DNA from 2 places in the Kitasatospora sp. NPDC057940 genome. Region 2 is predicted to be linked to the other one. Evidence: predicted binding sites of a transcription regulator. Region 2 holds the regulator's gene; the other holds the start of a gene.
What was found. The regulator HspR, encoded in region 2, represses chaperone genes until heat shock. The targets are predictions, from matches to a motif close to TTGAGNNNNNNNNNCTCAA.
Positions count from the first base shown of each region.

Region 1 (3,402 bases), on a different contig from region 2:
GTCTCGTCGTCGCGCGCGGTCAGCATCAGCACCGGCACCGGGCGTTGCGCCTGGATCCGGCGGCACACCTCAAGGCCGTCGAAGCCGGGCAGCATGATGTCGAGGACCACCAGGTCCGGCTGCCAGGTGTGGAAGCCGTCGACCGCGCCCGGCCCGTCGTGGGCCACGGCGACCTTGAAGCCCTCCGCGCCCAGCCGGGCCGCGATCGACTCCGCGATCGTCGGTTCGTCCTCCACCACCAGCACTCTGCGTTGGCTGCTCACCGTGCCGCCGCTGTGGTTGTTGTCCTGCTGAAGTTCTGTCACGGTCACGCCACCGCCCCCAGGGCTGCGGGCCGGCCACCTGTGGGGATGGCGGGCTCCGCTCGTAGTCTTGTTCCGTCGTGGACTGTGCCGGGTCCGCCGTCCCGTCGTGCGTGCGGGTCGGCGGGCGGATTGTCGCCCGCCCACTTCTCCCGCGCACTTCGCAGCGTACGGACAGCGGATGCCTCCCGGCAGGTGGACCGGACGTTTCCGGCCCGTGGGCCGGCCGTCGGGCCGCCCTCGGAGCCCACTGCACGAGTGGGCACGGGCCGATACCTTACCCGGCGATTTTTCTCTGCGTAACGGTACGTATGCAGTCGAGTTGACGCCAAGTCGCCGGTCAGAGCCCCTGTCGGTGCGCTCGCCGGAAGAAGGTCTGGACCAATATCAGGAATCCGGTCGACCGGTTTCCCGACGGTCTTCACCGGCTTTTCTCAGATGCCTCTCAGAACCTCGACGTAACGTGGCCACGACAACGCCCCGCAGGGCGGGATCCGCGGCGCGCGCCGGTACGTTGGGCACCTGGGTGAGGGGCCGGTGGCTGCCGGCGTGGAGCGGAGGGCGGCATGGCTGGACTGCGGCGAGGTGTCGGACGGGTCGGGGCGTCGACCGCCGGCCCGCCGTACGGGATGCTCCGGCACGGTCTGCGCACCGGCGTCGTCGAGTGGCTGCTGGCGCGGGTGCCGACACCCCGGCGGAACCCCTTCACCCTCGGCTACCTCGCCGTGGTGGGCGCCACCACGACCTTTGCCAAACTCGCCGATCCGGAACTCGTGCAGCGGCTGCAGGAGGCCTCCAGTTCCGACGGCCACAACCTCCTGCAGCACCCCCTGCGCGCGCTGGTGCTCAGCGGCTTCTGGGTGGCCGGCGAGGTGTGGATGCCGTACCTGTGGGGATTCGCCGTCACCCTCGCGCCGCTGGAGCGCCGGATCGGCCCCGCCCGGGCGGCGGCGGTCTTCGCGATCGGGCACGTCACGGCCACGCTGCTGTCCCAGGGCGTGGTGATCACCGCGGTGGAGACCGGGCGGATGGAGGCCGGGGCGCTGGACTACCTGGACATCGGCGTCAGCTACGGCGTGCTCACCTGCCTGGGCGCGGTGGCCGGGCTGCTGCCGTGGCGCGGGCGGCTGGTCGCGCTCGGCGGCGCCGGGCTGCTGATCGCCGAGCAGATCCTCACCGAGCGGGACCTGGTCACCGCCGTGGGGCACCCGGCCGCGGTGCTCACCGGGGTGGCGCTGTGGCGCTGGCTGCGCCGGGCCCAGGCCCGCCGGCCGCGGCCGAAGCCGCGGACGCGCCGGGCCGAGGCGCCGGCCGCGGGCTCCTCGCCCGCGCCGGGCGGCGCTCCGGTCCTGGACGTGCGCTGACCCTTCCGGGTGCCGCCCCGGACGCTTTTGACGGCACTTCCCGCGCCCTCCCCCGCTTGCTCCACACCCCCTCCTGTTCGCTCACGGCGAACACCGCCCCGGGAACATCCGGCGCGCGCCAGGCCTTAGTCAGGTCGACTCAACTTCACTGACTGGGGAGAGATCATGGCATCGACGTCCACACCGCTCACCCTGCCCGTGCTGCCGCTCGACGACGAGGTCGTCCTGCCGGGCATGGTCGTCCCGCTGGACCTCAAGGACACCGAGGTGCGCGCCGCGGTCGAGGCCGCCCGCGCGGCGGCCACCGGCACCGGCAAGCCGCAGGTCCTCCTGGTCCCGCGGGTGGACGGCTCGTACGCGGCGGTCGGCACCCTGGCCACCGTCGAGCAGGTCGGCCGGCTGGCCGACGGGGAGCCGGCCGCGCTGGTGCGCGCCGTGCGCCGGGTCCGCATCGGGGCCGGCACCACCGGCCCCGGCGCCGCCCTCTGGGTGGAGACCACGCCCTTCCGGGAGTCCGCGGTGGACACCCCGGTGGCCGGCCGGGCCGCCGAGCTGGTCAAGGAGTACAAGGCGCTGTCCACCCAGTGGCTGCGCAGGCGCGGCGCCTGGCAGATCGTCGACCGGGTGGCCCAGATCGAGGGCGTCGGCGAGCTCGCCGACAACATCGGCTACGCGCCCTTCGCCACCGCCGAGCAGAAGCTCAAGGTGCTGCTGGAGGCCGACCAGGTCGCCCGCCTGGAGTACGCGCTGACCCTGCTGCGCGACCACCTCGCCGAGGAGGAGGTCAACGACACCATCCGCAAGGACGTCGAGGAGGGCGTGGCCAAGCAGCAGAAGGAGTTCCTGCTCCGCCGTCAGTTGGAGGCCGTCCGCAAGGAACTGGCCGAGCTCAACGGCGACCCGGCCGACGAGGAGGGCGACTACCGCGCCCGGGTCGAGGCCGCCGACCTGCCCGAGAAGGTCCGCGACGCGGCCCTCAAGGAGGTCGACAAGCTGGAGCGGGCCTCCGAGCAGTCCCCCGAGGGCCCGTGGATCCGCACCTGGCTGGACACCGTCCTGGAGCTGCCCTGGAGCGAGCGCACCGAGGACGCGTACGACATCGCCGGCGCCCGCGCGGTGCTGGACGCCGACCACGCCGGCCTGGCCGACGTGAAGGACCGCATCGTCGAGTACCTCGCGGTGCGCAAGCGCCGGGCCGACCAGGGGCTCGGGCTGGTCGGCGGCCGGCGCGGCGGCGCGGTGCTGGCGCTGGTCGGCCCGCCCGGCGTCGGCAAGACCTCGCTCGGCGAGTCGGTGGCCCGCGCCATGGGCCGCACCTTCGTGCGGGTCGCGCTCGGCGGCGTCCGGGACGAGGCCGAGATCCGCGGCCACCGGCGCACCTACGTCGGCGCGCAGCCCGGCCGGCTCGTGCGGGCGATCAAGGAGGCCGGCTCGATGAACCCGGTCGTCCTGCTCGACGAGATCGACAAGGTCGGCTCCGACTACCGGGGCGACCCGGCCGCCGCCCTGCTGGAGGTGCTGGACCCGGCGCAGAACCACACCTTCCGGGACCACTACCTGGAGGTCGAGCTCGACCTCTCGGACGTCGTCTTCCTCGCCACCGCCAACGTGCTGGAGGCCATCCCCGAGCCGCTGCTCGACCGGATGGAGCTCGTCCGCCTCGACGGCTACACCGAGGACGAGAAGGTCGTCATCGCCCGCGACCACCTGCTCCCGCGCCAGCGCGAGAAGGCCGG
Region 1 covers NZ_JBHVPH010000026.1:84,748-88,149, reverse strand. Annotated here, with positions in the region: gene ACFVTF_RS30420 (response regulator transcription factor) at 1-305, opposite strand, end outside; gene ACFVTF_RS30415 (rhomboid-like protein) at 869-1,666, shown strand; gene lon (endopeptidase La) at 1,832-3,402, shown strand, end outside.
Region 1: a site for HspR is predicted at 1,791-1,809, ahead of lon (endopeptidase La). Genes of this name have one in related genera too.

Region 2 (3,402 bases):
CACCCGGTGGTTCACGCCTTCGAGCATGAGGTCGATGATCGTCTGCCGCATCCCGGAGACCACCTGCTGCGGAACGGCGCGCGCGCCGTCGAAGTCCAGCGCCCGGCTCCAGTTCCGCTCGAAGATCTCGCTGATCAGGTAGCTGATGACGGCCCGGTCGTGCACGAAGGCGGCCAGGTTGAGGTCCTCGGCGATGGGGATGACCGCGATTCGGCGATCGATGACGATCAATCGCGTGTAGGGCTCTTCCAGCGTCCGGAACCGTCCGCCGGCCTTGGTTATCGTGGCCACGTACTCCCTGGTGGGAGCGTGGTACCGGGTGCTCGGATGGTAGATCGTCCTGAGCGTGATGCCCAGGCGGAGGGCTTCGAGGTCGCGGGTGAGGATGCCGGTGAGCGCCTCCGACGGGCGCGGCCCGCCCGGTTGGGCGGCGAGGATCTCCTCCGAGGCGCTGGCGACGATCTGCTGCACCCGCTGGTTGATCAGCACCTTCCCCCGCACGTACTCGATCGCGCCGCCGGCCTGCTCCGGTGAGTGGTAGGCGGCCGTCAGGTCGTGGAGGTCGGTGGCGAGGGCCGACGCGCGGGTGAGCAGGTCGAGCGCCTGGCGCTGCCAGGTCACGGAGAGGCTCTCGGACAGCTGCTGGGGGTCGACCGCGACCAGGACACCGGGTTCGTCGGTGTCGGCGACCAGCAGGCCTATGGCCACCAACTCCTCCTGGGCCCCGCCCGCCTTGGCGAGGTCGGAGTCCTTCGGGAGCCGTCCGTTCTCGCGGATGACCGCCAGATACAACTCCCGCGCTTCTTTCGAGAGGACGGAGGGCCCAATCGCGGCGGTGCCGGGCTGTTCTCGTCCACTCATCTGCGGGCTCCTTGCCGTGGCCGTGTCTGCACTACCTGCCGGGCACCAATACCGGAATCGCAGTGCAGCATGCCAGATCGGGTGGCATCGGTGAGGGCGGCCAGATTTGTTCGACAGCACTCTCTCACCACGATCAAGCCGCCGGCACCCCCCGGGCGGAGGGGAGCCGGCGGCCGGAGGTGTTCAGCCAAGTCTCAGCGTTTGGGGCGCCAGACGACCAGGGCGCTGGACTGGGTGGGGGGCTGGTAGGGGACGAGGTCGCGGCGGTAGGAGGCGTGGACGGCGGCTTCGCGCTGCTGGAGGGCGCTGGTGGCGCCTTCGAGCGAGTCGACCAGTTCGCCGATGCGGGACTGGAGCGCGGTGACCTGGTTCTCCAGCTCGATGATCCGCTTGATGCCGGCCAGGTTGATGCCCTCGTCCTGGGAGAGCCGCTGGACCTCGCGCAGCTGCTGGATGTCGCGCGCGGAGTAGCGGCGGCCCCGGCCGGCGGTGCGGTCGGGGCTGACCAGACCGAGGCGGTCGTACTGGCGGAGGGTCTGCGGGTGCAGGCCGGAGAGCTCGGCGGCGACGGAGATGACGTACACCGGGGTGTCCTCGGTGAGGACGTACTGCGGCGGGGCGGCGGGCCGCCGGGTGCGGCGGCCGTCGCCGGGCAGGCCGGAGCCGATGCCGGGCAGGCCTTCGCCGATGCCGGGGCCGATGGGGCTGTCGGGGATCATCTGGTCGTCACGCTCCCTTCGCCGCCCGGAACAGGGCGGCTCGTGGGTCGTCGGAGGCGGTGGCCTCGCGGTACTGCTCCAGGGCGTTCAGCGCGTCCCCGGCGACGTGCCGCGGCACCACGACCTCGATGGTGACGAGGAGGTCGCCGCGGGTGCCGTCCTTGCGGGTGGCACCCTTGCCGCGGGCGCGCATGGTGAGGCCGTTGGCGCTGCCGGGGGGCAGCTTCAGCTTCACGGCCGGCCCGTTCAGCGTGGGCACCTCGATGGTGGCGCCGAGGGTGGCCTCGGGGAAGGTGACGGGGACGGTGACGGTGAGGTTGTCCCCCTTGCGCCCGAAGACGGGGTGCGGGCCGACGTGCACGGTGACGTAGAGGTCGCCGGGCTGTCCGCCGCGTTCGCCCTGGGCGCCCTTGCCCTTGAGCCGGATGCGCTGGGCGTCCTGGACGCCGGCCGGGATGCGGACCTGCATGGTGTGGGCGGAGCTGGCCCGGCCGCTGCCGTGGCAGTCGACGCACGGGTCGTCGACGATCATGCCGCGCCCGCGGCAGTCCTTGCACGGCTCGGAGAGCGCGAACGCGCCCTGGCCGCGGCTGACGGTGCCGGCGCCGACGCAGGTCGGGCAGACCCGCGGGGTGGTGCCGGACTTGGCACCGGTGCCGTTGCAGGTGCGGCAGGGGGCCTGGCTGGTCATCCGCAGCGGGACGGTCGCACCGTCGACGGCCTCGTCGAAGGCGAGGGTCACCTCGGTCTCGACGTCGGCGCCGCGCCGGGGCTGGGCCTGCCGGCCGCCGCCGCGGTTGAAGAGCCCGCCGAAGACGTCGCCGAGCCCGCCGCTGCCGGTGTTCTGGCTGCCGCTGAAGAGGTCGCCGAAGTCGAAGTTGTAGCTGCCGTTGCCCTGGCCGGGGCCGCCGGCCCGGAAGCCGCCGTTGGCGAAGAGGCTGCGGGCCTCGTCGTACTCCTTGCGGCGCTTCTCGTCGGACAGGACGTCGTAGGCCTCGGAGATGTCCTTGAAACGCTCTTCGGCCTTGGCGTCGCCCTTGTTGGCGTCCGGGTGGAACTCGCGCGCGAGCTTGCGGTAGGTCTTCTTGATCTCGGCGGCGGTGGCGTCCTTGGGCACGCCGAGGACCTTGTAGTAGTCCTTCTCCACGTAGTCCTTGCCACTCATGCGTCCACCTCGCTCCGCTCGGCAGCCGCCCCGCGCAACACGCGCCTTTCGGCGATTCGTCCTTCAACGATTCGCTCGCTGCGCTTGCTCATAGCTGCCGCCACCTCCCGATGTCCATCGTCGCTGCGCTGTCAACAGCCGCTTCACCTGGCGCTGTTGACAGCGCGCTGCGGAGCCGGCCGCCGTACTGGCCGGCGTACGACTCCGCAGCGCACTGGTTGTCAGCTGTCACAGGTTGTCAGCTGTCCGAACCACCGTCGGACTTGTCCGCGTCCCCGGACTTCGCCTCGCCGTCGGGCGCGGCCGTGGTCTGGGTGCCCGGCTGGGGCTCCGCGACGGCGACCATGGCGGGGCGGATGATCCGCTCGCCGATGCGGTAGCCGGGCTGGAGGATCTGCACACAGGTGTCCTCGGTGACGTCCGAGGAGTAGCTGTGCATCAGCGCCTCGTGCATGGTCGGGTCGAAGGGCTCGCCCTCCTTGCCGAACTGCTGGAGGCCCAGCTTGGCGACGACCGTCTCCAGGGACTCGGCGACGGACTTGAAGCCGCCGGTGACCTCGCCGTGCTCGCGGGCGCGGCCGATGTCGTCGAGCACCGGGATCAGGGACTCCAGGATGTTGGAGACCGCGATCTCGCGGACCGTCAGCCGGTCGCGCT
Region 2 covers NZ_JBHVPH010000001.1:364,755-368,156, forward strand. Annotated here, with positions in the region: gene ACFVTF_RS01670 (hypothetical protein) at 1-861, opposite strand, end outside; gene ACFVTF_RS01675 (heat shock protein transcriptional repressor HspR) at 1,056-1,580, opposite strand; gene dnaJ (molecular chaperone DnaJ) at 1,588-2,745, opposite strand; gene grpE (nucleotide exchange factor GrpE) at 2,984-3,402, opposite strand, start outside.